Regions from separate parts of the Ruegeria sp. CH8 genome, predicted to be linked through region 1. Evidence: riboswitches for the same ligand, from Rfam matches in the RefSeq annotation. Region 1 holds a riboswitch; each other region holds the start of a gene.

The links. Region 1 has a riboswitch for thiamine pyrophosphate ahead of thiC (phosphomethylpyrimidine synthase ThiC). Riboswitches for the same ligand answer to the same signal wherever they lie in the genome.
Region 2: it holds a riboswitch for thiamine pyrophosphate, as region 1 does, so the genes downstream of both, thiD (bifunctional hydroxymethylpyrimidine kinase/phosphomethylpyrimidine kinase) here and thiC (phosphomethylpyrimidine synthase ThiC) in region 1, are expected to answer to the same signal.
Region 3: it holds a riboswitch for thiamine pyrophosphate, as region 1 does, so the genes downstream of both, thiB (thiamine ABC transporter substrate binding subunit) here and thiC (phosphomethylpyrimidine synthase ThiC) in region 1, are expected to answer to the same signal.

Annotation. Positions count from the first base shown of each region.
Region 1 is NZ_JBQFQR010000010.1:734-13,220, reverse strand. It holds gene ACR0ER_RS12660 (M6 family metalloprotease domain-containing protein) at 1-1,293, shown strand, start outside; gene thiC (phosphomethylpyrimidine synthase ThiC) at 1,466-3,256, opposite strand; TPP riboswitch at 3,366-3,485, opposite strand; gene ACR0ER_RS12650 (GlxA family transcriptional regulator) at 3,815-4,816, shown strand; gene ACR0ER_RS12645 (sarcosine oxidase subunit gamma) at 4,819-5,382, opposite strand; gene ACR0ER_RS12640 (sarcosine oxidase subunit alpha family protein) at 5,375-8,329, opposite strand; gene ACR0ER_RS12635 (sarcosine oxidase subunit delta) at 8,326-8,622, opposite strand; gene ACR0ER_RS12630 (sarcosine oxidase subunit beta family protein) at 8,635-9,885, opposite strand; gene ACR0ER_RS12625 (cupin domain-containing protein) at 10,516-10,881, opposite strand; gene pta (phosphate acetyltransferase) at 10,878-11,915, opposite strand; gene ACR0ER_RS12615 (YeiH family protein) at 11,927-12,487, opposite strand, start outside.
Region 2 is NZ_JBQFQR010000011.1:101,191-114,859, reverse strand. It holds gene ACR0ER_RS13985 (HesA/MoeB/ThiF family protein) at 1-599, opposite strand, end outside; gene ACR0ER_RS13980 (thiamine phosphate synthase) at 596-1,192, opposite strand; gene ACR0ER_RS13975 (thiazole synthase) at 1,189-1,953, opposite strand; gene thiS (sulfur carrier protein ThiS) at 1,956-2,150, opposite strand; gene ACR0ER_RS13965 (FAD-dependent oxidoreductase) at 2,134-3,111, opposite strand; gene thiD (bifunctional hydroxymethylpyrimidine kinase/phosphomethylpyrimidine kinase) at 3,108-3,911, opposite strand; TPP riboswitch at 3,956-4,062, opposite strand; gene dnaJ (molecular chaperone DnaJ) at 4,194-5,348, opposite strand; gene dnaK (molecular chaperone DnaK) at 5,423-7,330, opposite strand; gene ACR0ER_RS13945 (alpha-ketoglutarate-dependent dioxygenase AlkB family protein) at 7,543-8,145, shown strand; gene ACR0ER_RS13940 (ABC transporter permease) at 8,142-8,963, opposite strand; gene cysQ (3'(2'),5'-bisphosphate nucleotidase CysQ) at 9,086-9,883, shown strand; gene ACR0ER_RS13930 (3-deoxy-manno-octulosonate cytidylyltransferase) at 9,883-10,683, shown strand; gene galE (UDP-glucose 4-epimerase GalE) at 10,754-11,737, shown strand; gene ACR0ER_RS13920 (glycosyltransferase family 2 protein) at 11,745-12,782, shown strand; gene ACR0ER_RS13915 (glycosyltransferase family 2 protein) at 12,949-13,669, shown strand, end outside.
Region 3 is NZ_JBQFQR010000057.1:408-5,490, forward strand. It holds gene speB (agmatinase) at 1-808, shown strand, start outside; gene ACR0ER_RS25320 (thiamine ABC transporter ATP-binding protein) at 812-1,504, opposite strand; gene ACR0ER_RS25325 (thiamine/thiamine pyrophosphate ABC transporter permease ThiP) at 1,491-3,038, opposite strand; gene thiB (thiamine ABC transporter substrate binding subunit) at 3,014-3,994, opposite strand; TPP riboswitch at 4,027-4,132, opposite strand; gene ACR0ER_RS25335 (LysR family transcriptional regulator) at 4,317-5,083, opposite strand, start outside.

The DNA of each region.
Region 1 (12,487 bases):
GTCGCAAAAGCTGATGCCTTACGGTCGCAAATGATCAGTGGGCGCCGACGTTGGGAAGACCGCTGGGCGGAGCGCGTGATGGCAAAGAAAGCTGCCCCCGGCGGCCCATTTGCCGCTCCGCCGTCAGGCCCGACAACCGGCACCTTTGTAGGGCTTTGCGTATTGATCGATTTTCCAGACGTCGCAGGGACAATCTCGCAAAACGAGGTTACCAAGTATTGTAACGACGTTGGGTATTCCGGTTTTGGCAACAATGGTTCCGTGCGCGACTATTTCTTCGATGTGTCGGACGGAAAGCTGACCTACACCAATATCGTGACGGTATATTACACAGCCCAGAACAACCGCAGCTACTATACTGACGAAACGGTCAGCTTTGGAACGCGTGCCCGCGAGCTCATCACCGAAGCTCTTGATGATTTGGTCGCCAACGGATTTGATTTCAGCGGACTGACCGCAGATGGGTTAGGTTTCATACATGCGCTGAATGTTTTCTATGCAGGCGATCGGGTAAACAACTGGGCCGAAGGGCTTTGGCCGCATTCCTGGTCGCTGGCGTCCGCTTACAATATTGGGGGTGGCAGAAAGTTCTTCGACTACCAATTCACCAATATGGGAGACGAGTTAACCCTTGGCACGTTTTGTCACGAAAACGGGCACATGATCTGCGATTTTCCAGATCTGTATGACTACGGGTACGAATCCCGTGGAACCGGGCTCTACTCACTGATGTCCTCCAGCGGCAATCCCAAGAACCCAGTCCAAATAGATGCCTATTTAAAGCATGCCGCGGGGTGGACTTCGAACTTGACAACGCTGGCTCCGGGAATGACAGCAACCGTAAACGCCGGTCAGAACGACTTCTGTATCTTTCCACGCAGTGATACCGAGTATTTCATCATTGAAAACCGTCAGCAAACAGGACGTGATACGGCGCTGCCGGATTCCGGCTTGGCGATCTGGCACGTTGAGGAAAGTGGAAGCAACAATAACGAGCAGATGACGGCCGCCCTGCACTACGAGTGCTCGCTGGAACAAGCCGATGGAAATTTCGATCTGGAGAACAATTCCAATTCAGGCGATTCCACCGACCTTTTCCCTGCCTCTGGGATAACAGAGTTCGATGACGCGACAACGCCAAACAGCAAATGGTGGGATGGTACAAACTCGGGTCTGGAGGTCAGTAACATTTCCGCGTCAAGCAACACAATGACCTTCCAGGTCGGCGGTGCGGCCACAGCAACATCACCCGCACTGACAGGGGTTTACAAGTTGTTGTTGTTGAGCGCTTAAAACAGCTCTGCTGGGGCATTCAGGCGCGGTCTGCGCTGCAACTGGGTTCGCCGAGAGCCTGTATCGCTTTTGGTCGAGACACGAGCGAACGCACATCGAGGTCCAATAATTGCGCCTACACCTGTAACATCTATTTTTCGATGATCGTGCAGGCGCAATACTGGTCTAGCTATTATTCGTTAACAGGTACGTACAAGTCTCCACCCTCGCGGAACTTGGCGGCCATTGCCTCCATACCCTCTTTTTGGGCTTCTGCCCGTATGTCGTGACTGATCCGCATTGAACAGAATTTCGGACCGCACATGGAACAGAAATGCGCGACTTTGTGCGCTTGCTTGGGCAGAGTTTGATCGTGAAACTCCCGGGCTGTGTCGGGGTCCAAAGACAGGTTGAATTGGTCTTCCCAGCGAAACTCGAACCGTGCGCGGGACAGGGCATCATCGCGACGCTGCGCTCCCGGCAAACCCTTGGCTAGATCGGCCGCATGTGCGGCGATCTTATAGGTAATGACCCCGGTTTTGACGTCGTCCCGATCCGGCAGGCCCAAATGTTCTTTAGGCGTGACATAGCAAAGCATCGCGCACCCGAACCAACCGATCATTGCGGCTCCGATTCCACTGGTGATGTGATCATAGCCCGGAGCAATATCCGTGGTCAGCGGACCAAGCGTATAGAAGGGTGCCTCGTGGCAGCATTCCAATTGCTTGTCCATGTTTTCCTTGATCTTGTGCATGGCAACGTGGCCCGGCCCTTCGATCATCACCTGACAGTCTTTGGTCCAGGCAATTTTGGTCAGTTCGCCCAGTGTTTCCAGTTCAGCGAACTGCGCCTCATCATTCGCATCAGCGATTGAGCCGGGACGCAGTCCATCGCCGAGGCTGAAGGAAACGTCATAGGCGCGGCAGATGTCACATATCTCGTCGAAATGTTCGTAGAGGAAGCTTTCCTTGTGATGGTGCAGACACCATTTTGCCATGATCGAACCACCGCGAGAAACGATGCCTGTCACGCGGTTTACCGTCATCGGCACCATGTGCAAGCGAACCCCCGCGTGGATGGTGAAGTAATCCACGCCTTGTTCCGCCTGTTCGATCAGCGTGTCGCGGAACACTTCCCATGTCAGGTTCTCGGCGATGCCGTTTACCTTTTCCAGCGCCTGATACAGAGGAACCGTCCCGATCGGTACCGGGCTGTTGCGAATGATCCATTCGCGGGTGTTATGAATGTTGCGACCCGTAGACAGATCCATAACAGTGTCAGCGCCCCATCGGATCGCCCAAACCATCTTGTCGACTTCTTCCTCCATCGAAGAAGTCACGGCCGATGTACCCATATTTGCGTTGATCTTGACCAAGAAATTGCGCCCGATGATCATCGGTTCGCTTTCGGGATGGTTGATGTTGGCCGGGATGATGGCGCGCCCTGCGGCAACTTCATCCCTCACGAATTCCGGCGTTACATAGTCGGGAATGCTGGCGCCCCAGTCGTTGCCTTCGCGCGGCTCAACAACGGCTTCGCGCAGCTGGTTTTCACGGATTGCGATGAATTCCATTTCAGGCGTGATGATACCGGCGCGGGCATAAGCCAATTGGGTCACCGCCTTGCCGTCCTTTGCACGCAAAGGAAGCGGGCGCACTGGGAATTCGGGAGTCAGCCGATCTCCTTCAACAAATCCATTGTCTTCGGGTTTAATCTCGCGCCCCTGATACTCCTCAATGTCGCAACGTGCCTCGATCCACTTGCGACGGAGAGCAGGCAAGCCCTGCCGAATGTCGGTGGTTACATTGGGGTCGGTATAAGGACCGGAACTGTCATAGACCGGCAGGGGCGGCTCACCTGCGGTTGGATGAACGGAAATCTCACGCATCGGCACGCGAATGTCTGGATGCAGCGCTCCGTTGACATAGAACTTGCGCGACGCGGGCAGTTCATCCGTAGTGATTTTGGGGTTGGGGACGTTCATGTTGGTGCTCCTCAAGCAGTTCAACTCAAAAAGACACCAGATGAGTTTGGCTTGGGGAAACGAGAGGGTAGTTTACCCCCTTGTTCGGAGAACGCCTGCCCTTTTCTGCAGCCTGCGCGCCCTAGCTTCCTACGCCAGTATCAACTGGGTCAGGTTCAAAGGGTCGCGTCGCCGGGCAATGCCCTGTCAGCCTCTCAGTCCCCTTGGTGGGACTCCCCTGCGTGTGCAAGACTTACTCCGAGAAATACCAAAGAGACAAGCATCAAAGATGCCAATCTTCGGTTTCGATGGGTTCAGGCAACTCATTTTAGCAGGATATCTGGCTCGGACCGAAGTGGCGCATCGGATTTCGGGCAGAGCACAATTTTGGCGCCTGCATTTCAAGTGCTTGAAACGCGTGTCGCTGAATGAAGACTCAACTTTGAAACCACCACCCAAGCGAGAAACAAACCCGCACTTCTGTCTCTACATAAGACCGGTCCGGTGTCTTCGTTGCCGACAGGAATAATGGGCACTATTGTCTTAGACATCAGTTCAATTCATCATATCAATGAACCGATGATAAAAGAAGAAATGACCCTTGGAATCCTAGTCTTTCCGGGATTTCCCATGGCATGCCTGACCTCGTGTATCGAACCATTGCGAGCTGCCAATGAAATTTCAGGGCAGGATGCGTTCCGCTGGATGGTGGTTGCTGAAAAAAACGAGCCAGTGCAATCCTCTGCCGGGGTGGCCTTTTCACCCGACTGTACGCTGGCTGAAGTCCAGGGTCTGGATCGCTTGCTGTTTGCGTCCAGTCCAAACAGCGTTTTCGAAGACCCCTCAAAAGCGAACGCAGCCCTGCAACGGTTGTTGCGCGGAAACACCAAACTTGGCGCGATTAGCGGCGGGGTTTTCCCCCTTGCAAGAACCCGTCTGACCGAAGATCAACCCTTGTCCGTCCACTGGTGTTATGAGGCGGCTTTTAAGGCCGAATTTCCTGAAATCCCGATAACAGACACCGTAGTTTGTTCTGAAGGTAATTTTACGACTATCTCAGGTGCATCGGCCGTGTTTGACCACATGCTGACATTGATTGAAGACAGCCTAGGCGGCGACGTGATGGCTGAAGTCGCCTGCTGGTTTCAGCACCCGTTTATCCGCAGCGCAACGATGTCACAAAAAGTTCCCGCCATTTCTACGGCGAAAAGCCAGGATTTACTGCCAAAGCAGGTAGCACGCGCCATTCGGCATTTTGCCGAACATATCGAAAGCCCTATTCAAATCAGCGAAGTGGCCGAAGCAGTCGGTCTGTCGGCACGCTCTCTGGAGCGTGGGTTCAAGAAAGCGACCGGTCAAAGTCCTCTCAGCTATTACCGAAAAATGCGAATGAACCAGGCGCGGCAGTTGGTTCTATATACCAACGACCCTATCACCGAAGTGGCTTATATGGTCGGGTATTCCACGCCCGGTTCCTTCATGCGCCATTACCGCGAGACGTTTGGGGTAACGCCGATCAGCGACCGGCGTGCCAAGAATTCAATGCGTGTCGGTAGCGATGACGTGCTTCCGTCGGGCTGAGCTTAGGCGATAGACCGCGCCGCAGCCACAAGCCCGTGGTGCAACGAACCCGCAGCAGACCGGGGGGCTAAGATGGCCATATGATCATCGGCCAATCGCCACAAAAACACACCCAAATGTTCCATTGTTGTACGGATGGCCGAACCGGGCACCATCGTACGCACCGGCGCATTGCTAAGCCGTTCGAACAGATCGCACAAACCAACCCCTGCCACGTCAAATCGGCACCAGCCATCTGTCTGCTCGACCACCGAGGCGCTGCGTCCGACTATTTCCTTCACCTCGGACGCCAGCAGTTCATGACTGTCATGCGGGGCGGTGATCATCCATTGATCAGGCCCCATCCAGATGGCGCCAAAGGGTGCTGCAATCACGGCGTGACCAGGTTCAGGTAGGTGCAATCCGATGTGATCAGCCAGCGCTTGCTGCATGACGGCAGATTGTCCCTTTCGGGCCGCGACCGAAGCCAGGGCCTGATCCACGACCTCGGTGACGTTGATCGTGCCGATGTGATCCAGGCGAGGAGAAACGCCACGCAGTGGAGTAATTGCTTTTAAGTTATGCACGGAGCCTCTCCCCTTCCGGGTCAACGAAATGAGCACTGACGATTTCCACCAAGATTTCCTGACCTTCCAACGGATTGACTAAGCGTAACTGCTCACCCTTACGGTCGAGCCCGCCTTTCACAAAACCCAAAGCGATGGAACTTTGGAGGGTGGGAGAATAGGCTGCAGAGGTGACATAACCCTGATCATTTGCAGCATCGACCGGCCCGGTCTTGTTCATCAGATGCCCGCCTGCCAGCAGGGTATCCTTAGCGTCCAAAGGCTTCAGGCCGACCAGAGCCAGCGCATCCGGAGCGTTCATTCCCTCACGACGACTAAGCACATTGCCAATACAGTCTTTCTTGTCGCTGACCATCCGACCAAGGCCAAGGTTCAGAGCAGTGGTTGTTCCGTTCAATTCGTTGCCCGTAGCGTGGCCCTTTTCGATGCGCATGACGCCAAGGGCCTCGGTGCCGTAAGGCACCACATCAAACTCTTCGCCCGCTTCCATAAGCGCCCGCATCATGGCATCGCCATAACGGGTGGGCACGGCGATCTCATATGCCAATTCGCCCGAGAACGAAATTCTGAAAAGCCGCGCGCGCAACCCCCCGCAGACGGTGACCTCGCCGCAGGCCATAAAGGGAAACGCCTCGTTCGATATGTCGAATTCGGGATCGACGATCTTTTGCAGCAGCTTGCGGCTGTTCGGACCCGCAACCGCATATTGCGCCCAGGCCTCGGTGGTTGAGATAAGTTGCACATCCATATTCGGGCACAGACATTGGCGCGCGAATTCCATGTTGCGATAGACCAGAACCGCGTTAGCAGTGGTTGTCGTTACGACGAAATGGTCCTCGGCAAAACGTGCGGCTGTCCCGTCATCATATGCCACGCCATCCTCGCGCAGCATCAGACCATAACGCACTTTGCCCACCGGTAGTTTGGCGAATCCGTTGGCGTAAACAAAGTTCAGGAAGTCAGCGGCGTCAGCACCCTGCACGTCGATCTTTCCCAGTGTCGTCACGTCACAGACACCAACTGAATTGCGGGTCTGAAGAACCTCGCGATCAACTGACTGACGCCAATGCGTCTCACCCTTGCGCGGAAACCATTGTGCTCGCATCCAATTGCCGACTTCGACGAACACTGCGCCCCGCTCCTCGGCCCATTTGTGGCTGGGGGTCAGCCGGGTCGGGTGGAAATCTTTATCGACGGCACGCCCCGCCAGAGCCCCCATCGCCACAGGTGTGTAGGGCGGTCGGAAGATGGTGGTGCCGGTTTCAGGGATCGACTTACCGGTCAGTTCCGCCATCACCGCAAGCGCACCGACGTTAGAAGTCTTCCCCTGATCGGTTGCCATACCCAGCGTTGTGTACCGCTTGAGGTGCTCGACCGAAGTGAAATTCTCCTGATGCGCCAGTTTGACGTCCTTTACGGTCACGTCGTTCTGGAAATCCAACCAAGCCCGTTTTGCGTCCTTCACATGCCAGAACGGCGACAGAGAGACTGGCGCATCCTGTGCGGCTGGCAAGTCAGCTGGCGTCGCGGTGATCCCAAGATCAGCAAGTGCGGAAACTGCTGCGGCCGCTCCACCCCGGAGTGCTGCGTCGGTTGTCAGCTCAGCCTTTGCCGCTCCGGCTACGATCTGTCCGACGGGCAGACCTTCCCCCGGAACAAATGCATGAATATCCGCGTTCCAAACCGGTCGGCCTCGCTGATGACAGGTCAGGCCGAGGTTGGGGTTCCAGCCGCCTGACGTCGCCAGCGCTTCGCAATACAGATTGCGTGTATATCCTTTGGCGACCCTGACCCGAACCGCACTCAGACCGAGACGACCGGATGTGTTGATGATCTCGGCCCCCTTCAGAACTTCAGTCCCCTCAACATCTGGCGCATCGGGCCGCGTGTCGATGATGGCGGGCACCTTGACGCCCTGCGCCATTAGATCACGGGCCGTTTGGTGGGCGTCATCGTTATTGGCAAAAACGACAACAGATTGCGCAGGCGTTGTGGCCCAGCGATTGACATAGGCACGAACGGCGCCAGCCAGCATGATCCCGGGGCGGTCGTTGTTTTCAAACGCGATGGGGCGTTCGATCGCGCCAGTCGCAATCAACGCGCGCTTAGAATAGATGCGCCACAAGGTTTGACGCGGCTTGCCCGGAGCGGGTTCAGCAAGATGATCCGCGTTGCGCTCGACCGCGCCGTAAATCCCATGATCATAGGCTCCGAACACAGTGGTCCGAGGCATCTGACGCACATTGCTCATGCCCGCCAGTTCCGCCTGCGTCTGCATGACCCAATCTGCACCTGAGATTTCTGCCAACGTGCTGGACTCGGCGATCAGACGTCCGCCCAACTCGAAATCTTCTTCGGCCAGAATGACCTGTGCGCCCGCGCGACCTGCTGTCAGTGCCGCCGCCAAACCTGCTGGTCCCGAGCCGATAATCAGCAGATCACAATGCAGAAACCCTTTGTCATATAGGTCGGGGTCGTCCTCTCCGGTCAAACTGCCCAAGCCGGCGGCCTTGCGGATGATGGGCTCATAGAGCTTTTCCCAGAAAGCCTTTGGCCACATAAACGTCTTGTAATAAAAACCTGCCGTTAGAAAATTCGAAAACCGGTCGTTAATCGCCATGAAATCGCGTTCCAAGGACGGCCAGCGGTTTTGCGAATTCGCGTCCAGCCCGTCATAGAGTTCGGCAACCGTGGCGCGGGTATTCGGTTCTTGCCGCCCGCCCGTGCGAAGCTCGACCAGCGCATTGGGTTCTTCGCTGCCTGCCGTCAATACGCCCCTCGGCCGGTGATACTTGAACGAGCGCCCCGTTAGTCGCACGCCATTTGCCAGCAAAGCCGAGGCCAGCGTATCACCCTGAAACCCGCTGTAGGTCTTTCCGTCAAACCGAAAGTTCAGGCTGCTGCTGCGGTCAATCAAGCCGCCATTCAAACGATTCACCTGAGTCATTTAGCAGACCTTCCTGCGGTAACCGCCTTCGCCACGTCATGGGCAAGTTCGACGCTCAGAATTTCATGAGTAACTGTGTTCCGCGTGACGACAAGCCACGAACGATCGCCCTGCTCGTGGTACCAAAGCTCACAGTGTTCGCCTGCTGGATTGTCGCGCAAATACAGATAGTCGTGGAACTCGCTCAGCGCGTTTTCACACTGCCAATCGGGCCGGTTGATAAGCGAGGCATCACCCAAATAGGTAAACTCCTGCGCATCACGCGGGCCAAGCAAAGGATGGTCAATAATCATCTGGTTTGCCCCTCAATGCAGGTTCGGTTGGGCGCCCTGCCCTTTTTCGTCGATCATGTGGCCGGTTTTAAACCGATCCAGCCTGTAAGCGATGGCTACTTCATGCGGGCGGTCGGTCTTCAACAAATGCGCAAAGCAGTAGCCCGAAGCAGGCGTCGCCTTGAACCCGCCGTAACACCAACCGCCATTGAAGTAGAGGCCGTCGATGTGCGTCCTGTCGATGAAGGGCGAGCCGTCCATGGACATGTCCATGAGCCCTCCCCAACTGCGCAAGAGGCGCGCGCGTCCAAGTGCCGGTATCAGAGAAATCCCGCTTTCCACGACATCTTCGACAACCGGCAGGTTACCCCTTTGGGCGTACGTATTGTACATGTCGATATCGCCCCCGAATACCAGCCCGCCCTTGTCGGATTGGCTACAATAAAAATGTCCAGCGCCATAGGTGATTACGCCCGGGATGAAGGGTTTTAACCCTTCGGAAACAAAGGCCTGCAGAACGTGGCTTTCGATGGGAAGGCGCATTCCGGCCATCGCCATCACCCGGCTGGAACTGCCCGCAACCGAAACACCAACCTTTCCGGCCCCGATGTATCCGCGGGTTGTCTCAACACCCCGAACCGCACCGTTTTCGATGCGAAATCCGGTGACTTCGCAGTTCTGAATAATATCTACGCCGCGCATATCGGCCCCGCGGGCGTAACCCCAGGCCACTGCGTCATGCCGCACTGTGCCGCCGCGCCGATGCAACAGACCGCCCCGGATTGGAAAGCGTGCATCGTCGAAATTGAGGAACGGGTACATCCCCCGAACAGCCTCGGCATCCAGAAGTTCAGCGTCCGACCCGTTCAGGATCATGGCATTCCCCCGACGCCGCGCCGCATCGCGCTGCGCATCTGAATGGACGAGGTTCAGAATTCCACGCTGGCTGACCATCGCGTTGTAGTTGAAGTCTTGTTCCAGGTTTTCCCAAAGCTTGAGCGAAAACTCGTAGAACGGCTCATTTCCGTCCAGCAAATAGTTCGACCGAATGATTGTCGTGTTCCGCCCGACATTACCGCCGCCTATCCAGCCCTTCTCCAGAACCGCGATACGTGCCGCGCCGAATTCCTTGGCAAGGTAATAGGCCGTCGCCAACCCGTGGCCGCCACCTCCGACAATGACATAGTCGTAGGCCTCCGCAGGCGCGACGTCACGCCATTGCGGGGTCCACCCTTTGTGACCTGTCAGGGCCTCTTTGAGGATTCTCAGAGCTGAATAGCGCATGAAGGCTCCTGTTCGTTGCAGCCCTCAATCTGCGCTGAGAAAAGTGCTTTTTGCAGATGTTGTTTCGGACAGAAAATAATTCAAATACGACAAATTTGCGATTAGCGCCGGTTGTGTCGCCAAGTTTTGATCGCGGGTGACCTGACCACGTGTGTTGGCCCCTGTTGCTTTCAATTCAATCGCGAGCATTTTTGAGACAACACATATGAAAGGCTGCCCTTTTCACAAAGGCGTAGGTTTGCCCTTCGGTTATTTCCGGTCGCGCCTCTCTGTGTCCTGTCGCGACATGGAAGAGATCGTGAAGGAAAGGGCCTTGAAATCATGTTCGGACGTTTCAAAGCCTGGCGCCGCATCGCGAACCGATACGAAGGTCCTCGTGTCGGCAATCGCTCTCGCAGCTACCATTCTGTTCTGGCAATAAGTCTGGAGCCTAACAATCAAATTGAACCACCCAAGTGGGTCTGATTAGAGGGGCAATTCAAGCTTGCTAGCCTTAGTCGGTCGATTTGGATCGACAGTGTAAGGCACTCCATCAAAATCGCGCAATGCAGTTCCTCTGAGCTCATTGTAAATGCAGATGCACCCAAAGCCCATTCAATGGGAAGGTTCACGCCCCAGGAACGGTTTACGTCACTCAGACAAGTCTCGTATGACAAAGTGCTTTGTCGTTGTCTCAACAACTTCCCAATAGCCCTGAAAGCCGTTTGGAATCATAAAGCTGTCACCGGTGCGAAAATCCTGCCGCGTCCCGTCTTGGTGAATCAACGCGCAATGTCCTTCAACGATGTAGCAATACTCATCCTTGTCCGTGAACGCGTGCCATTTCCCAGGAGTTGATGTCCACGTGCCCGCCGAGAGTGCACCGTCGGAGCTGGTGAAATGCATCCCGACCTTGTGGTGAGGATCCCCCTCTACCACGCGATCCGGCAGATCAGACAGGCGGCGCTCGCTGCGCGTTGCGGGTTCGTCGAACAGGTTGATGACTTGTACATTCATCGCAAAACCTCCGAATTCGGTTGCATCTTTGTTTCGTTTGCTTCGGCCTGGGCTGCGGTTACGGCGATCATGTGCAGAATATCCTCGGCCGAACATCCGCGGGACAGATCATTGGCTGGTTTATCCAGCCCCTGCATAATCGGGCCGACGGCCACTGCTCCTCCGACCCGCTGGGCGATCTTGTAGGCGATGTTGCCGGATTCGAGGTTGGGAAAGACAAAGATGTTCGCATCGCCACCCAGTGGCGAGTCCTTGGCCTTTTTTGCTGCAACCTCGGGCACAAAGGCTGCATCAAATTGCAACTCACCGTCAATAAGAAGATCGGGCGCCGCCTCCTTGGCCAAACGCGTGGCCTCAACGACCTTGGTCACGGCTGCACTGCTGGCGCTGCCACGGGTCGAGAACGACAACATCGCGACCCGCGGAGTATCCTGCGTCAACGCCCGGAAACTACTGGCTGAAGCCAACGCGATCTGGGCCATTTCTTCTGCAGAAGGATCAACGACCAGACCGCTATCCGCAAAGACATGCGCGCCTTTTTTGATGTGGTGACCCTCGCAGAACAGCATCAGAAAAAAGCTGGATACAAGCTTTTCGCCGGGTTTTGGACCAATGACCTGAATGGCAGTCCGCACGATCTCAGCCGTGGTTGCTACGGCACCGCCAAGGGTTCCGTCCGCAAGCCCCTTCTTTACCATTAGCGCGGCGAATACATGCGGTTTGCGTGCTTCAAGCCTGGCCTGTTCCTGCGTGACGCCCTTGTGCTTGCGCAGTTCAAAATACAACGCCTCCAAATCATCGATATGTGCTGACGAGGCAGGGTCTTCGATTTCTAGTCCGCCACCCGGTTGGGCGTTCAGTGATGCGAGCTGGCGTAAGATTAGCCCCTCGTCCCCCACCAGCACAATTCGGGCGACGCCCTTCTCCCTTGCTTCAACCGCAGCTTCGACCGCGCGGGGGTCAGACCCTTCTGACAGAACAATTTTCTTTTGCGATTGCGCAGCATTTTTGAGCAGTTCTTCCAACGGCTTCATGGCAAGTCCTTTTAAAAATGCACGAGGTAGACGCCCGCCAAAACCAGCACGGCGATGAAGACGGTCTCGGCGACGATCAGTGCGATGGCCTGCCCCCCTACATCCAGAATGCGCTTGAGCGAGGTTTTCATCCCGACCGCTGCGATCGACACCAGCAGTGCCCAGCGGCTGAGGCTGGCCATGGCCGAAGAGATGACCTCGGGGATGAACCCAAGTGAGTTCAAGGTCGCGAAGATCAGAAAGCCCACGACAAACATCGGCAAAATCGGAGGCCGTTTACCCTCGTCTTCACTGAACTCTGCATAGCGGCGGACAAGTGCAGAAATCACCAGAACGACCGGGGCCAGCATGGCAACGCGGATCAGTTTCACCATCGTCGCAACTTCGCCAGCTTCATCCGAAACGGAAAAACCGGCACCCACAACCTGAGCGACGTCGTGAATGGTACCGCCCAGAAATACCCCCGAGATCTGATCGTCGAAATCAAAGGTCTCGGTCAGGATCGGGTAGGCGATCATCGCAACCGTGGATAGCACGGTCACCGACAGAACGGTGAAGATCAGATTGCGTTC
Region 2 (13,669 bases), on a different contig from region 1:
TTCAGCGCCATCTGCGCCTGCAGCGCTCCGATGATCCCAACGACGGGGCCAAGCACCCCAGCCGTTGCACAGCTCGCGCCGCTATCAGGTGCATCCGGAAACACGGCCCGCAAGGACGGTGCGCCACCGCAAAAGCCACCGACATAACCCGAAAGCCCCAGCACGGATGCAGAAATCAGCGGCTTACCAAGCGCAAGACAGGTGTCTGACAGGATATAACTAGCCGAATAGCTGTCGGCGCAATCGATGACCAAGTCTGCCTGTTCGACAAATTGAATCGCATTTTCGTTTGTTAAAGCCTGTTTCTCTGCGATTACAGTGACCTCACGGTTCAAGTCCCGGCAACGATCCGCCGCGACCTCTACCTTCGGGCGTCCACAGTCCGCCTCAGAAAACAAAATCTGCCGGTGCAGATTCGACAGGGCGACCTCATCGCAGTCCAGGATGGTTAGCTGCCCCACCCCGGCCCCGGTTAGCAGCGGCAGTACCGGGGCCGCCAATCCTCCTGCGCCCACCACCAGAATGCGCGCGGCGGACAGGCGGGCCTGCCCCTCTGCCCCAACCTCAGGCAGGATCATCTGGCGGGCATAGCGGCTCATCGCATGACCTCGATCCATTGGCGCACCCGGGCCTCAGGATCCTCATTCAGTGTGATATCGGTGACGACCGAGACGGTATCCGCCCCCGCCTGCAACACACCCGGCGCGCGTTCTACACTCATCCCGCCGATCCCAACCAGGGGGATACCACCCACCCTCGCCTTCCATTCGGTGACACGGGGCAAGCCCTGCTGTTCCCATTTCATCTTTTTCAGGATCGTTGGATAGACCGGCCCCAGCGCCACATAGTCCGGGCCCATTGCAAGAACCCGCTCCAACTCATCATCGTCATGGGTCGAGACACCCAGTTTCAGTCCCGCCTTACGGATGGCTTTCAAATCGGCGTCATCCAGATCCTCTTGCCCGAGGTGAATCCAGTCGCACCCCAACTCAATCGCCTGTTGCCAATAGTCGTTGACCACGAGAACGGTGTTATGTTCCCGGCACAAGTCGCGTGACAAAGCAATCTGTTCGCGCACCACCGCGTCGGGCTGATCTTTGATCCGCAACTGCACAAGTTTCACGCCCAAGGGCAGCATTCGGCGCAGCCAGTCCGAATGGTCGAAGATCGGGTAAAACCGGTCGAGGGTCATGACAAGAACGCCTTTCCGATCACGGGGGTGGACGGTTCCGCCATATCGCGCGCCTCGATCGGATCGGCCTGATGGGCCAATTGTCCGGCCTCGATGGCGAGCTGCATGGCTCGGGCCATGGTGGCGGGGTCACCGGCCCGCGCTACAGCGGTGTTCAACAGAACCGCGTCATATCCCAACTCCATCGCCTGCGCGGCATGGCTGGGCAACCCAATTCCGGCATCGATCACCAAAGGCACGTCCCGGAATTCAGCTCGCATCGCGCGCAAGGCATATTCGTTGTTCAACCCCCGCCCCGAGCCAATCGGTGCGCCCCAAGGCATCAGCACCTCGCACCCAGCGGCCAACAGGCGTTCGCCCACGATCAGATCATCCGTGGTGTAGGGGAAAACCTGAAACCCATCCTCGGTCAGAATGCGCGCCGCCTCGACCAGTTGAAACACGTCCGGCTGCAGGCTGTCGGTATGGCCGATCAGCTCCAGCTTGATCCACTTTGTATCAAACACCTCCCGCGCCATGTGGGCAGTGGTTACAGCCTCTTTGACCGTGTGACACCCAGCCGTGTTCGGCAAAAGCAGCACGCCGAGGTCTCGGATCATCTGCCAAAAGGTCTGCCCAGCACCGGATTCACGCCGCAGCGACACCGTGGCCACCCCAGCGCCGCTGTCGCGAAACGCCTGCTCCAGGATCGCGGGGCTGGGATATTGCGCCGTTCCCAGCATCAGCGGGTTGGGCAAGCCGGTGCCATAAAAAACCTTCATCCTCAGCCCCCCTGCATCGGCGCGACGATTTCAATCCGGTCGCCTTCGGCCAGTTTGTGAGCAACGCGCAGGCCCGATGGCACGAAATCCTCGTTCACGGCCGTCGCCACCCGTCCCGAAAACTCGCATTCGGCCAGCAGGTCCGAGAGGGTTTCGGCACGCACCTCACGCGGTTCGCCATTAAGCACGATCTTCATCGACTATCTCCGAATGTTTGTTTTCCAGCGCCAGATCCGCCACGCCCTGCGCCAGCGCCGGGGCCAGCAGATAACCGTGGCGATAGAGGCCATTGGCATAGATTGTGTGCCCCAGCCGCCGAATACGCGGCAGATTGTCAGGAAAGGCCGGGCGCAGATCGACTCCGATCTCGAGCACCTCGGCCTCTCCAAACGCGGGGTTCAGCGTGTAAGCCGCGCTGAGCAGTTCCAGCATCGAGCGCGCGGTGATGCGGCTGCTATCCTCGCTTTCGATCATCGTCGCGCCCAGCATGTAAACACTGTCGCCGCGTGGCACGATGTAAAGCGGCATCCTTGGGTGCAGCAGACGCACGGGCCGCGTCAATGTCACGTCCGGGCAACGGATCACCAACATCTCACCCTTTACACCTCGCAGATCGTGCAGCACCTCACGGGCGTGCAAACCCCGGCAATCGATAGCATTTTCAAGACGCGATGGAGCGAGCTTAGGGTGGAATTCAGCACCATGATCCAACAGTTGCCTATGAAGGTCCCGCAAGGCTTGGCGTGGGTCCAGATGGGCTTCTTTCGTGAAATGGAGACCTTTGGTGAATCCGTGAAGATCAGGCTCTAATTCAGCGATATTGGATTGCTCGACTTCACTGTACCCCTCGGTCCGACGAGCAAATCGGCGCAGATCAGGCAAGTCGCGCGGATTGGCTACAACCAGCGTTCCTCGCTGTTCTACCCGAGTGCGCGCTGCCCACCAGTCCTGCGCAATCTGACCCAACCGCAAAACCGGCTCCTCGGCGTTTTCATACTCACACCACGGGGCCAGCATACCGCCCGCCCACCACGAACACCCATGCGGCCCCGGAGGGCCAGCGGGATCAAATACCTGAACCTTGGCCCCGCGCGAGACAAGCTCGCTCGCAACGGCCAAACCGGCCACGCCTGACCCTATGACCGACCAGACCGTCATGCGGACCAGACCCGGTGGAAGTGATGCACAGGTCCGTGACCCCGCCCGATCATCAGACCGTCCGCCAAGGCGATCGCCCCCTGCAGGTATTCATGCGCTTGCGCAACGGCGTTGGTCAGGCCGAGCCCCTGCGCCAGCCCCGCCGCAATCGACGACGACAAGGTGCACCCTGTGCCATGCGTGTTCCGTGTCTCGCGTCGGGGGGCGGTGTACTCGGCCACCAGGCCCGAGGCATCAACCAGCAGGTCGTGACAGACGTCCCCGCGTCCATGCCCCCCTTTCATCAAAACCGAACCTGCGCCCGACCAACACAAGGCCCGCCCCTGCGCGATCATCTGGTCAGGTGTCGCAGCTTCGGCATCACCCAACAGACAGGCGGCTTCAGGCAGGTTCGGGGTCAACAAGGTGGCGCGCGGTAGAAGGACGTCGCGCAAAGTCTGCACCGCGTCTTGCGCCAACAAAGCATCACCGGATTTGGCAACCATCACCGGGTCCAGCACCACGGGGCCTTCAAACCCGGTAATAGCCTCCGCAACCGTCTGTATGATTTCCGGCGTTGCCAGCATTCCGATCTTGATCGCGCCGACATCTAGATCGGTCAGAACCGCTTCGATCTGGGCAGAAACCACATCCAGCGGGATCCCATGCACCGCAGTCACGGCCCGGGTATTCTGAGCCGTCACCGCCGTGATCACGCTGGCGCCGTACACGCCCAAAGCGGACATTGCCTTGAGGTCGGCCTGTATCCCGGCCCCGCCGCCGCTGTCCGAGCCCGCAATAGTCAGGGCAATATGCGCCATATCGTTGCTCCATCATCAATGGGCAACGCAGCATGGAAAACGTCTGTGTATGTTAGACCGTTCCCTACGCCGGTATTGCCCGGATCAGGTTCGATGGGTTAGCGCATTCACGCCTCTCAGCCCCTTGATCGAGGCACCCCAACGGTTGGGCGGACAATCTCAGGGGTTGTCCGGGGAATCAAGGGCCAATTTTGGCGCAGGCTGTAGTCAATCTGGACTTATGAATTGAAAAAGCCGGCCACATTTGACCGGCTCTTCTTTGATAATCATGGGCGTAGGAATCTAGCCCTTCATACCGTCCCAAAACGACTTGACGGACGAGAAAAAGCTTTTGGATTCCGGATGGTTATCCTCACCCAAATCGTCGAATTCCCGCAGCAGTTCCTTTTGTCGGTTGGTCAGATTGACCGGGGTTTCCACAGCCAACTCAATGAACATGTCACCGACGCCACCACCGCGCAGAGCAGGCATACCCTTGCCGCGCAGGCGCATCTGGCGACCAGACTGGCTGCCTGCCGGTATCTGCACGCGGCCACGACCACCGTCGATGGTCGGAACTTCAATCGATCCGCCCAGCGCTGCCTTGGCCATGCTGACAGGCACACGGCAATACAGGTTCACGCTGTCACGTTCGAACAGCTTGTGGTCGGAAACTTCAACAAAGATATAGAGATCGCCCGGAGGGCCACCGCGCATCCCGGCTTCACCCTCGCCCGCCAAACGAATGCGAGTGCCGGTTTCAACACCGGCGGGGATGTTCACAGACAGGGCACGCTCTTTTTCAACACGGCCAGCACCGTTGCAGGACTTGCAGGGGTTCTTGATGATCTGACCCAGTCCCGAACAAGTCGGACAGGTGCGCTCAACGGTGAAGAAACCCTGTTGCGCGCGGACCTTGCCCATACCCGAACAGGTCGGGCACGTGGTCGGCTCCACGCCACCTTCGGCGCCTGTACCGTCACAGGCGGAACAGGCTACGGCCGCAGGAACACTGATGGTTTTTTGCAGGCCCGAGAAGGCTTCTTCCAAAGACACGCGCAGGTTATAGCGCAGATCGGACCCGCGCGCAGCGCGACGTCCGCCACCAGCACCACCGCGCTGGCCGCCCATGAAATCGCCGAACAAATCGTCGAACACGTCCGAGAATGCGCTGGAGAAATCGCCCTGCCCAAAGCCGCCACCGGGACGGCCGCCGCCGCCACCCATGCCGTTTTCAAAGGCAGCATGACCGAAGCGGTCATAAGCAGCCTTTTTATCGGCATCGCGCAGCACGTCGTAGGCTTCGTTCGCTTCCTTGAACTGCGCCTCGGCATCCGGGTTGTCTTTGTTGCGGTCGGGATGCAATTCCTTGGCCTTCTTGCGAAAGCCCTTCTTGATCTCGTCCGCCGATGCGCCCTTTGTAACACCGAGCACATCATAGTAGTCGCGTTTTGACATCAGTATTTCCTTCTGCCTCAACGTAATCGGGCCGGCCCGGCAACCGGACCGGCCCAAATTGGCCCGGTTACCCGTTACTTACGTTTGTCGTCGTCCAGATCTTCAAACTCGGCGTCGACAATATCGTCATCACCCGGCGCGGCATCGGCTGCAGCAGGCTCATCCTCGCCCTCTTCGGCTTGCGCCTTGTAGATGGCCTCACCCAGCTTCATGGCTGCTTCGGTGACGTTCTGGATGCCGGATTTGATCTTGTCGGCATTTTCGGTTTCCAGCTCGTCCTTCAGCGCGGCAATCGCCAGCTCGATGGCTTCGATGGTGGTCGGGTCGACCTTGTCGGCATGCTCTTCCATCGACTTCTCGGTCGAATGGATGAGGCTTTCCGCCTGGTTCTTGGCGTCGACCAGCTCGCGGCGTTCCTTGTCGGCTTCCGCGTTCTCTTCGGCGTCTTTGACCATCTTGTCGATGTCCTCGTCGGACAGACCGCCCGAAGCTTGAATGGTGATCTTCTGCTCTTTGCCGGTGCCTTTGTCCTTGGCCGAAACCGAGACAATGCCGTTGGCGTCGATGTCAAAAGTCACCTCGATCTGAGGCATACCGCGCGGTGCAGGCGGGATATTTTCGAGGTTGAACTGGCCCAGGATCTTGTTGTCCGCGGCCATTTCCCGCTCACCCTGGAACACGCGGATGGTTACGGCGTTCTGGTTGTCTTCGGCGGTCGAGAAAACCTGAGACTTTTTGGTCGGGATCGTGGTGTTGCGGTCGATCAGGCGGGTAAACACGCCACCCAGCGTTTCGATGCCCAGCGACAGCGGGGTCACATCCAGCAGAACCACATCTTTGACGTCGCCCTGCAGAACACCGGCCTGAATGGCAGCGCCCATGGCAACAACTTCGTCCGGGTTCACACCTTTGTGGGGCTCTTTTCCGAAGAACTTGGTGACCTCTTCGATCACTTTCGGCATCCGGGTCATACCACCAACCAGAACAACCTCATCCACGTCGCCAGCCGACAGGCCGGCGTCTTTCAGAGCAGCGGCACAGGGCTTCATTGACTTTTTGATCAGATCACCAACCAGCGATTCCAGCTTGGCACGGGTCAGTTTCATGACCATGTGCAGCGGCTGACCGTTCGAACCCATCGAGATGAACGGCTGGTTGATTTCGGTCTGCGAGGTCGAGGACAGCTCGATCTTGGCTTTTTCAGCGGCTTCTTTCAAACGCTGCAGGGCCATCTTGTCGGCAGACAGATCGACACCGTGTTCCTTTTTGAACTCATCTGCCAGGTAGTTGACGATGCGCATGTCAAAGTCTTCACCACCCAGGAAGGTGTCACCATTGGTCGATTTGACCTCGAACAGGCCGTCGTCGATTTCCAGGATGGTCACGTCGAAGGTACCACCACCAAGGTCATAAACCGCGATGGTTTGGGTCTCTTCTTTATCCAGACCATAGGCCAGAGCAGCCGCTGTCGGTTCGTTGATGATCCGCAGCACTTCCAGACCGGCGATTTTGCCGGCGTCTTTGGTAGCCTGACGCTGTGCGTCGTTAAAGTATGCCGGAACGGTGATAACCGCCTGCGTGACTTCCTCACCCAGATAGCTTTCCGCGGTTTCCTTCATCTTGCCCAGAGTGAAGGCCGAGATCTGGCTTGGAGAGTATTTTTCACCGCGAGCTTCAACCCACGCGTCGCCATTGCCGCCATCAACGATGGCGTACGGCACCATTTTCTTGTCTTTTTCGACTTCTGCATCATCCACGCGACGCCCGATCAGACGCTTGACGCCAAAGATCGTGTTGTCGGGGTTGGTGACCGCCTGACGTTTTGCAGGCTGACCGACCAGTCGCTCATCTTCGGTGAAGGCGACGATCGAGGGCGTGGTCCGCGCCCCTTCGGCGTTTTCGATGACCTTCGGCTGCGAGCCGTCCATGATAGCCACACACGAGTTGGTGGTTCCGAGGTCAATCCCGATTACTTTTCCCATATGTTCAATCCCTTTCTCTTCAAGGCGATGTCCGAGGTCCGAACCCGTTATGGCACCCGGCCCCGATCTGATATGCGCAACAGCCCTACACCATCGCGCGTCCCGGCGTATATAAGGGCGGGATGAATGGCCTGCAAGCGGTGTAAATCGCAGGTTTTTGGGAATCTGTGACCTTTTTTGGCAAGGTTTTGGCAAGGATTGGGGAATCTTGGATGACGCGGCTGCTCTTGCGCGGTTTTGATATCAGAAAAGCCTGTCTGAATACTCAGACACAGACGCAGTTGATCGAACTGCTGCGCCCGATTCTGAAATCTGCCCCTTTATTCCGGCCGGTCACACCTTCGGGCAAGGAAATGTCCGTACGCATGACTTCGGCCGGATCGTTGGGCTGGGTGACGGACAAGGCGGGTTACAGGTACCAGCCACAACACCCCAAAGGCGCGGATTGGCCCGAGATCCCCGATCCGATCCTCGATATCTGGCGGGCATTGGCCAGCCCCGACCGCGACCCCGATTGCTGCCTGATCAACTACTACGGCGAAGGGGCCCGGATGGGGTTGCATCAAGACAAGGACGAGGCCGATTTTTCCTGGCCGGTTCTGTCAATCTCATTGGGCGATGATGCCCTGTTTCGCATCGGCAACCAGACTCGTGGCGGCAAAACCGAGTCGATCTGGCTGAACTCCGGCGATGTGGTAATCATGGGCGGACCTGCCCGATTGACCTATCACGGGATTGATCGCATCCGCTTCGGGTCTTCGAAACTTCTGCCCAAGGGTGGCCGGATCAACCTGACCCTGCGGGTGGCAGGTTAACGGCGCGCACTCCAGCTTTTTGAGACGTGTTGCCGCGTGAAGAATATCCCCAACAAACCGATCAGCAGCAGTGCCAACCCCACCCAAAGCGGGTATTCCCAATTGGTGTTACGGGGATAGTAATTGCGAAAAACAAACCCCCGGCACTGGTCGATAATATGAAACAGTGGATTCCACGCAAACATGGCCAGCATTGCACCGCCCAACGCGTTTGCCACAAACATTTTTCCCGAGAAGATCATGTTCAGTCGGCGGTAGATGGTTTTTAGTATCGAGGAAACAGTTGGCAACCAAGGCGTTAGGGCCATTAGGACAACACCAATGGAACATCCTGTAAACCAAGCCAGCATCAACATCGCAAAAGCACCGCCGGGATGCTGAATCTCAATCGGAGAAACCGCAACGCTGTAAACGAACAGAATGATGAGGATCGCCACCAACTGCGTGTAGAGCGTGCCGAATGCGGTCGCCAGCAATTCAACCATCATGTTCATCGGCGAATGCAGCATCATCGGGTTGTTTCCAGTGCTGACACCCGCCACCGAACTGACAGATTTGACATGCGTCAGAAACAGAAATACGCCGGACAGCAGGTACAACACAAAATCCCCTCGGATTTTGGCAATGCGTGGACCCATGAAGGACATGATCGTGTAAAACACCGCGACCAGAACCAGAATCTGTAAAATGCTAACCAGAATGGCCAGCACCGCATTGCTGTGCTGAGAGCGCACGTTGCGCACAACGGCATGGAAAATGAGTTCGGCCGTTGTAAACGCGCCGCCCAATAACGATTGGTTTCGCTTGAAATAATACACCCGAAGCGTCTTTCCCGTGGTTTCGCCTGCAATCTGGCACGAATTTCTTGCCGTTCCGTAACCGGCACATCATAAGGTCGTCAGGATATTCGATCAACAATTCACAAGAACGGAGCATTTTTGTGACCTATGACGCCCTCATTCCCGTTATCCGACGTTTGGCCCTGGAAGCGGGCGACAAGATCATGGAAACTTACGAGGCGGACGATTTCGACGTTAAAGTAAAATCCGACTCCAGCCCTGTGACCGAAGCAGATGAAGCCGCCGATGCCCTGATCTCGGCCGGTCTGCGCGAGGCATTTCCCGACATTCTACTGGTAACCGAGGAACAGGCCGCCTCGCACTCTGAAAAGGGCGACACGTTCCTGATCGTCGATCCGCTGGACGGCACAAAAGAGTTCATCAACCGCCGCGGCGATTTCACTGTGAATATCGCGCTGGTGGAAAACGGCGTTCCGACCCGTGGCGTAGTGTACGCTCCTGCGAAGGGGCGGATGTTTTACACGCAAGCGGACGGTCAATCCGTCGAAGAAACCGGCGCGCTGGATAAGGAAATGGCTGGCGACACGACACAGATTGCAGTGTCTAAACCCGACAATTCGGCACTTTTGATCGTGGCGTCGAAATCGCACCGGGACCAAGCGACTGAGGACTACATCAACAAATATCAGGTGCAGGACAGCAAAAGCGCGGGCTCGTCGCTGAAATTCTGTCTGGTCGCCACCGGTGAAGCGGACCTGTATCCTCGCGTCGGTCGCACGATGGAATGGGACACCGCCGCAGGTCACGCCGTTCTGGCGGGCGCTGGCGGGCAGGTTGTTCGTTTTGATGACCATACGCCGCTGACATATGGCAAAGATGAATATGCAAACCCGTTCTTCATTGCCTATGCTCCGGGTGTTGAGCTGAAGGAGGCCTGATGTCCGTTCTGATCGCCATTCCCGCCCGGTACGCCTCGACCCGCTATCCGGGCAAACCGCTGGTGCCGCTGACCGGTGCCAGCGGCAACGCGATGACCTTGATCGAGCGGTCCTGGCGCGCCGCCTGTTCGGTTTCGGGCGTGGACAAGGTGGTTGTCGCCACCGATGATGACCGCATCCGAGAAGTGGCCGAAGGCTTCGGGGCCGAAGTGGTGATGACCTCGGAAACCTGCGGCAACGGCACAGAACGCTGTGCCGAGGCGCATGAGGTGCTGGGCGCGGGATATGACATTGTGGTGAATCTGCAAGGTGACGCGCCGCTGACCCCGCACTGGTTTGTCGAAAATCTGATTGCCGGTCTGCGCGCCGCGCCTGAGGCAGGCGTCGCCACGCCAGTTCTGCGCTGCGATGGCGATGCTTTGAACAGCCTGTTGAACGACCGCAAGAACGGGCGCGTAGGTGGCACCACAGCAGTCTTCGCCGCGGATCACAGCGCCATGTATTTCTCGAAAGAGGTCGTCCCCTACACCGCCGAAACCTATGGCGGAGACGACGCGACCCCGGTCTTCCACCATGTGGGTGTCTACGCTTACCGCCCCGATGCGCTGGCCGCCTATCCCACTTGGCCCACTGGTCCGCTGGAGCAGCTGGAAGGGCTGGAGCAGCTGCGCTTTATGGAGAACGGTCGCAAGGTTCTGTGCGTCGAGGTCGAAGCCAAAGGCCGCCAGTTCTGGGAGTTGAACAACCCGCAGGACGTCCCAAAGCTGGAAGAGATGATGATGGCGATGGGGTTGGATTGATATCCCAGCCCCGCGCGACTTGCCTGCCCCCCGACACGGTGATGCCCTCCATTTTAAGCTGGAAGAATAGATGACCAACATTCTTGTAACTGGCGGGGCCGGGTATATCGGTTCTCATGCCTGTAAGGCTCTGGCGCAGGCGGGTTATACGCCGGTGACCTATGACAACCTGATCACTGGCTGGCAGGATGCGGTGAAATTCGGCCCTTTTGAACAGGGCGACCTTCTGGACCGCGCCCGACTGGATGAGGTCTTTGCCAAATACAAACCCGCCGCGGTAATGCATTTCGCCGCCCTCAGCCAAGTGGGTGAGGCGATGTCGGAACCCGGTAAATACTGGACCAACAACGTCACCGGTTCGCTGTCCCTGATCGAAGCCGCCGTCGCCGCCGGGTGCCTGAACTTCGTGTTCTCATCTACCTGCGCCACCTATGGCGAGCATGACAATGTGGTGCTTGACGAAGACACGCCGCAGGAACCGCTGAACGCTTATGGCGCTTCGAAACGCGCGATCGAGGATATCCTGCGCGATTTTCAGGCGGCACACGAGTTGAACCACGTCATCTTCCGCTATTTCAACGTCGCCGGAGCCGACCCAGAGGGCGAGGTCGGCGAATTCCACCGCCCCGAGACCCATCTGGTGCCGCTGATGCTGGACGCGATCGACGGCAAGCGCGACGGTCTGACCGTGTTCGGTACCGATTACGACACGCCGGATGGTACGTGCATCCGAGACTATGTGCATGTGTGCGATCTGGTTGATGCCCATGTGCTGGGTCTGAACTGGTTGGAGCAGGGCAAGGGCAGCCGCGTGTTCAACCTGGGCACCGGCTCGGGCTTTTCGGTGATGGAGGTGATTGGCCATTCCAAAACGGTCACCAACCGCGAAGTACCCTATTCCATCGGCCCGCGCCGCGCCGGGGATTGCACCAAGCTGGTCTCGGGTTCAGTCCGCGCCGGGGACGAGTTGGGCTGGACCCCAAAAAGATCAACGTTAGAGACTATGATTGGCGATGCCTGGCGCTGGCACCAGAACGGCAATTACGAGAAGTGATCGCCAGGTGACGCATCCCGCAACCGATCCTCTTCCCCCCATCGGATGGGTGCAGCACTACCGGTTGCGGCTGAAACGTCGGCGGTTGCTCTGGCGATCCTTTCGCAGCCGCCACCAACTGACTTGTCTAAACGACAGGACTGCGCAGATCAGGCCCGGTGCCATTCTGGCCTTCACCACGCTGCGCAATGAAATCACCCGCCTGCTCTGGTTCTTCCGCCATTACCGCGCGCTGGGTGTCGATCACTTTCTGATCGTGGATAACGGCAGCGATGACGGCTCGGTCGATTTCCTGCGTGATCAGCCGGATGTGTCGCTGTGGCAGACCCCTGCCAGCTATCGGGGCGCGCGCTATGGGCTGGATTGGTTGACGTGGCTGCAAATGCGCTATGGGCACGGTCACTGGACCCTGATGGTCGACGCTGATGAGCTGCTTATCTATCCTGATCACGACAGCAAACCCCTGCAGGACCTGACCGCTGAGCTGGACCAACAAGGCCGCGCAGGTTTTGGCGCGCTAATGCTGGACCTCTATCCCAAAGGGCCGCTGGGCACGCAAAACTATGACCCGGAAACCGACCCGACCGAGGTTCTGGACTGGTTCGATCCAGGCTCCTACCGGGCACAGCGGCAAAACCCGCTGGGCAACCTGTGGGTTCAAGGCGGTGCGCGCGAGCGCATGTTCTTTGCCGACAGACCCCGCCATTCGCCGACGCTGAACAAGATTCCTCTGGTCCGGTGGTCGCGACGATATGCCTTTGTGAACTCGTGCCATTCTGCCCTACCCCGGCACCTCAATGCCGCCTATGACGGACCAGATGGCAACGCCCCTGCAGGGGTGTTGCTGCACACGAAATTCCTGCCCGAAGTGGTGGGCAAGTCAAAGTCCGAGAAAGCACGGCGCCAGCATTTCCACGATCCGGACCAGTTTGCGTCATATTATGATGCAATCGCGGACCGCCCCGACATGTGGACGCCCCGGTCGGTTCGCTATCAGGGTTGGGCCCAGCTGCAAAAATTGGGCCTTATGGGGAAAGTTTGCTGAAAAGCTGCATATGTGACTAACGACTTTTAAAGACGTTGCCTTGAAAGTTGTAACGGTGGCATAAAACGTCAATTGCCCGGCACCACTCTGGACCATCCAGCCCTGGGCAAGCTCGCGTAACAAAAAAGGGCAGAGCGCACGCGTGAGCCTGTTGGCTTCATACCGGATGAGATTGCGGCGCAAGCGCCGCCTTGCGCGTTGTCTGCGAAAGCGGCGGCAGCTGAAACCGATGTCCGACAGGACCGCCAACATCCGACGCAACGACGTGTTGTTGATGAGTGTGCTGCGGAACGAAAAAATCCGTCTGCCTTATTTTCTGGAATACTACCGCAAGCTTGGCGTTGACCATTTCCTTTTCATCGACAATGACAGCGATGACGGATCGCGCGAGTATCTGGCCAGCCAGCCCGACGCCTCGGTCTGGCACGCGCGGGCCAGCTACAAACGGGCCTCTTTCGGGCTAGACTGGTCGAATTACCTTTTGCGCAAATACGCGCATGGACACTGGGTTCTGACCGTCGATCCCGATGAGTTCTTCATCTACCCGTTCTGCGACACCCGCCCGATCCGTGCCCTGACCGATTGGTTGGATGGCTGCGCGGTGCGCAGCTTTGGGACCATGCTGATCGACATGTACCCGCAGGGACCTTTGGACGCGGAACCCTATCGCGAAGGCCAGGACCCGTTTCAGATCGCTCGCTGGTTCGATTCCGGCAATTACATGATCACGAAGAACCCCGATTACGGGAACCTCTGGATTCAGGGCGGCCCGCGCGCACGGGTGTTTTTCCGCGACGCCCCCTCGAAGGCACCGGCTCTGAACAAGATCCCTCTGGTTAAATGGGACCGGCGTTATGTCTATGTCAGCTCAACCCATTCGCTGCTGC
Region 3 (5,083 bases), on a different contig from region 1:
CGCCCGGTTCGGGCCGCGCGCGGTGCGCGAAGCCTCGACCCTGTTCAGCTTTGGCCATGCTGGAGCCTACGACCATGAGGACGACGCCACCTATCTGGGCAACGATGTGCGCATCGTCGATCTGGGTGATGCTGATGTCATCCACACCAAGACCGAGGAAAGCCACGACAATATCGAATACGGTGTGAAGAAGATACTGGATGCAAGTGCTCTGCCGGTGACCATTGGCGGTGACCACTCGATCAACATCCCTTGTATCCGCGCCTTTGCCGAGGATTGCGAAAAGAATGGACCCATTCACGTGGTCCAGATCGACGCGCATTTGGACTTTGTCGATGAACGCCACGGCGTCACTGAGGGTCACGGCAACCCGATGCGCCGCGCGATTGAAAAGGACTATGTGTCTGGGATGACCCAACTGGGCATCCGCAACGTGTCCTCGACCGCCAGGGAAGGTTATGAGGACGCACGAGCGCGCGGTTCGGATATCCTGTCGGTCCGGCAGGTGCGCAAGCTAGGAACGGACGGCGTTCTGGACCGCATTCCCGAAGGCGCACGCTATTACGTCACCATTGATATTGACGCCTTCTGCCCCTCGATTGCGCCGGGCACCGGAACGCCCAGCCATGGCGGGTTCCTGTATTATGACGTACTGGAAATCCTTCAGGGGCTGAGTAAGCGCGGTGATGTGGTTGGCATCGATTTGGTCGAGGTCGCCCCGGCCTATGATCAGACCGAAAGCACGCAGATTCTGGCGGCGCAGCTCCTGCTGAACTTTCTTGGCTTTATCTTCCACAACCGAAAATAGCGCCTATCCCAGATAAGCCCGCAAGCTGGGCGGCGGATTGTCGAACAGTTGCGCCGTCGCCGCAGGCGGATGCGCTTGTCCGTCGGCCACCAGTACGGTCTGGTCGGCGATACGACGGGCGTCCTGCGGGTCATGGCTGACCATCAGCAGGGTTGTTCCGGTCTCGGCCAGCAACCCTGCAACAAGGTCCAGCATTTCCGCTTTCAGCGCGGGCCCCAGCGCCGCAAAGGGTTCGTCCAGCAACAGTATGTCACGCCGTTGCACCAGAACCCGGGCCAGCGCGACCCGGCTTTGTTGTCCGCCGGACAGTTCGGCCGGTTTGCGCCCCTCAAAACCGGGCAGGCCAACGCGGGCCAACGCGGTTTTGACCTGCGCCTGCTCCTCTGCCGACAGGCGCCCATTGGGACGTTGGCCCAGGGCGACGTTCTGCTCCACCGTCAGATGCGGGAACAGGTTGCCATCCTGAAACAGCATCGCCAGCGGGCGTTTGCCCGGGGCGAGGTTGGAAATGCGTTGCCCCTGCCACAGTATTTGCCCCTGTTTGAGATCGCGAAACCCGGCGATTGCCTCAAGCAATGTGGACTTGCCCGCCCCCGAAGGGCCGACGATGGCAACACTGACCCCGGCCTCGATTGTAAAATCGGCCCGCAAGGCGAAACCACCATTTTCAATGACGCAGCGGTCAAGTTTCAGCATGCAATCGCCCTCCGCGATCCAAAAGCCAGAAAGCGCCCATTGACAGCATTAAAAGCAAAAGCGCCGCCCCGGCTGCCGCCTGCATCTGGTAAGCTCCCATCAGCCGGTAAATCTGCAGCGGCAGGGTCGCAATCTGGGGGTCCGCAAACAAAGCAATCACGCCGAGATCTCCCATCGACAGCGCGGCCGCAAGGCCTGCGGCAAAGCGGATTTGCGGACGCATTCGAGGCAGCAGAATGCGGGTGAAAAAGGTCGTTTTGTCCATGTCCAGTGACAGCGCCAGCCGCCCATGTCGGGTGACCACGTCGCGCGCGGCAGGCACCAGAATGCGCAGGGCGAAGGGCAGCGCCATGACCGCGTTCACCAGCGCCGTGACTGGCAGCGCCAGTGTGGTGGGATTGGCCACCGGACGGATCAGGATGAACAGGCCGGTCCCGATCACCAAGGGCGACGCCGCCAGCCCCAGAATGCCGCTAAGTTCGACGATCCCGTACCGACCGGTTGCAACGGCCATGGCCATGGGCAGCGCCAACACCAACAAAACAACCGTGCTGGCCGTAGCCACCAGAACCGAGGTCAGCGCGGCGCGGAGTACCTGCGTGGGCATCTCAAACAATCCAGAGAGCCCCGAAATCACCACCGCCGCCAAAGGCAGCAGCAGAAACGCAGCCGCCGCCAATATCCAGAACGTATCAAGCACGGGCGCGCCGCCGTCCCAGCGGCGGATGGCCCGGTCCAGCCCTGCCCCGAACCCATCCCCGCGCGAAAACTTCAGGGCGGCCAGTGCAGCTGCAGCCGTCAGGGCCAGTTGCAAGGCGGACAACAACGCCGCCCGGCCAAGATCGAAATCGTAGGTAAAGGATTGATAGATCGCGAGTTCAATCGTCGTTGCCCGTGGCCCTCCGCCCAGGGTCAGGGCGACTGCAAAACTGGTCAGACAGATGGCGAAGATCACGGCCAGCACACCCGGCAGGATGCGTCTAAGCATCGGCAGCTCGATAAGACGGAACATCGCCATCCCGTCACAGCCCAGCTGCGCGGCCAGTCGAAAACGTTCAGCGGGGATTTCCTGCCACGCCTGCAGGATCAACCGTGTGGCCAGCGGCAGGTTGAAGAACACATGCGCCAGTACAACACCGTGCAACCCGTAGATCCGCATCGGCGGCAGGCCGAAAAAACTCAAAAGGTCCGAAATCCACCCTGCGCGGCCAAAGACCTGCAACAACCCGAGGATCGCCACGATGACCGGCAGAATAAAGGGCGCGCCCAATAGCGCGATCAGCGCCCGTCGCCCCGGAAACCGCCGTCGGGCCAGTGCCCGCGCCACCGGAACCGCCAGCGCCGCACTGAACAGGGCCGACAAAACCGCCTGCACAAGCGTGAACCGCAGGGCGGCCCAATCCGCCGGGCCGAAACCGCCCGCCGCGTCAGCCCGCAGGGCAACAGCGGCAAGGGTCCCCAATATAAGCGCGGCCACAAAAGCCGCCGCGCCAACGCCCGGCCAGGGGCTTACTGGCTGAGCGCGCTCAGCCATTCCGCAAGCGCCTGATCCCGCACTTTGGCGGCCTCATCCGGAGAATACAGCAGGGATTTTTCCGGCTGAATCAGCGTGTCGAACCCTTCGGGCAGACCGGCTACCGGGGTCACCGCCGGATACATCCAGTTGGTAGTTGGAATGATCTGCTGGAACGCGTCCGAGACCATAAACTCAAGGAACTGATCCGCCAGTTCTGGTTGATCGGTCCCGGCCAGCTTTGCCGCAACCTCGACCTGCATATAGTGGCCTTCGTCAAAGGCGGCCGCCGCTTTGCTGGCGTCTTCCTCGGCAATCAGGTGATAGGCGGGCGATGTGGTGTAGCTGAGAACCATGTCGGCCTCACCTTCCAGAAACAGGCCATATGCCTCGGACCAGCCTTTGGTTACAGTCACGATATTGTCGGCCAGACCAGCCCAGATATCCGCCGCTTCATCGCCATAAGCCGCCTGCACCCACAAAAGCAGCCCCAGACCGGGGGTCGAGGAGCGCGGGTCCTGAATGATGATCTTGGTGTCACCCTCGGCCAGTTCGCGGAAATTCGCAGGCGCTGCTGCATCGGCGTTATGAACAAAGGCGAAATAGCCCCAGTCATAAGGCGCGAACACCTCATCCTTCCATTCGATCGGCAGCGTGTATTCGGCGCTGACCGAGCTGGGCGCAAACAGGCCGGTTTCCTTGGCCGCAGTGATCAGGTTGGTGTCCAGGCCCAGCACCACGTCGGCGTCCGAGTTTTCACCCTCCAACCGGATACGCGACAACAGTGCCGCGCCGTCCTCGACGCCGACAAGGTTCAGCTCGCAGTCACAGACCGACTCAAACGCCTCTTTCACCTGCGGGCCGGGGCCCCAGTCCGAGACAAAGCTGTCATAGGTATACACGGTCAACTGAGGTTTATCGGCCGCCATAGCCGTGGTTGCACTCAGGATTCCCGCAGCAATCATCAGATGTTTCATGTCATCCTCCATTGCGGCGAGAGGGCAAGGATGGATGAAACCGTCACCTTTCCCTCCGCCGGTTCTAGCCGGTTCAGGTTCAACGGGTTCGCCAAAGGCATCTCAGCGTGGCCACACCACGCACCCCGAGGTGAGGCCCTGACTAGGCGGGAACTAACCAAAAGACAACCCGTTTTGCAGGCATATCCAGCTAAGGACAACGACCGGGCGGTCATACTTGCACCCTTTGAAATTGCCCAGGAAGGCATGAACCGACTTACCGTCCAAGCCCGGCTACGTGCGACCAGAGCAAGGGTCACGGTCAGCGGTTAAAGAAGCAAGGTTAGTTCCACGTTGCGCTGAGGGCGTCGAATGCAGCGACAACGTTTGGTTCCATTTTTTTCGAAGCAAGCGTTACAAACCGAAGGGAAGTTTCAATTTTGACTCTATCCGATATCACAAGTCCGCGTGACTGCATTTCCTCAAGCGCTATCGATTCTCGGCACAGGCTCAGTCCAATACCCGATCGTACCATGGCCAGCATTGATGGCTCCTGATCAACAAGACAGACTGCCTGCGGCTGGCAATCAAGATCCGCGTAGATTTTCTCCAGCAGCCGGTGGTGCACAGATTTCTTCGGCGTGCCAATCCAAGGCAGAGCAGCCAGGTCCAGCCAATCCTTGCCTAAGACACGTTTCCCCCAACCTGTTGGAGCTATAACGCGGTAAGTAAATTTGGTGAGTTCCCGTTGGAAAAACACCGAGTCTGTTTGATCCTGATCGCCGGTTTCATAGCTATCAAGATCACCCAGAACAAAACCTACATCCACTTCCCCACTGATCAGGCGCCCAACGACATCACCGCTTATACCATGCACAAGCTTTGTTTGCAGGTCGGGATACCCATCCACGAGGGCCGCCAAAAAAGCGCCAAGGCGTATGAAGTTCGGATCAACAATGGTGCCAAGTCGCAGCGTGCCTCGAACATTTCCGTTCACCCGTCGCGCGGTTTGACCGAACTCTTCTATAGCTGCCTGAACTTTTTCTGCTTTGGCAACAAGGGCTTCTCCATCTCGTGTGAGCTCCACACCTTTGGGTGTGCGGCGGAACA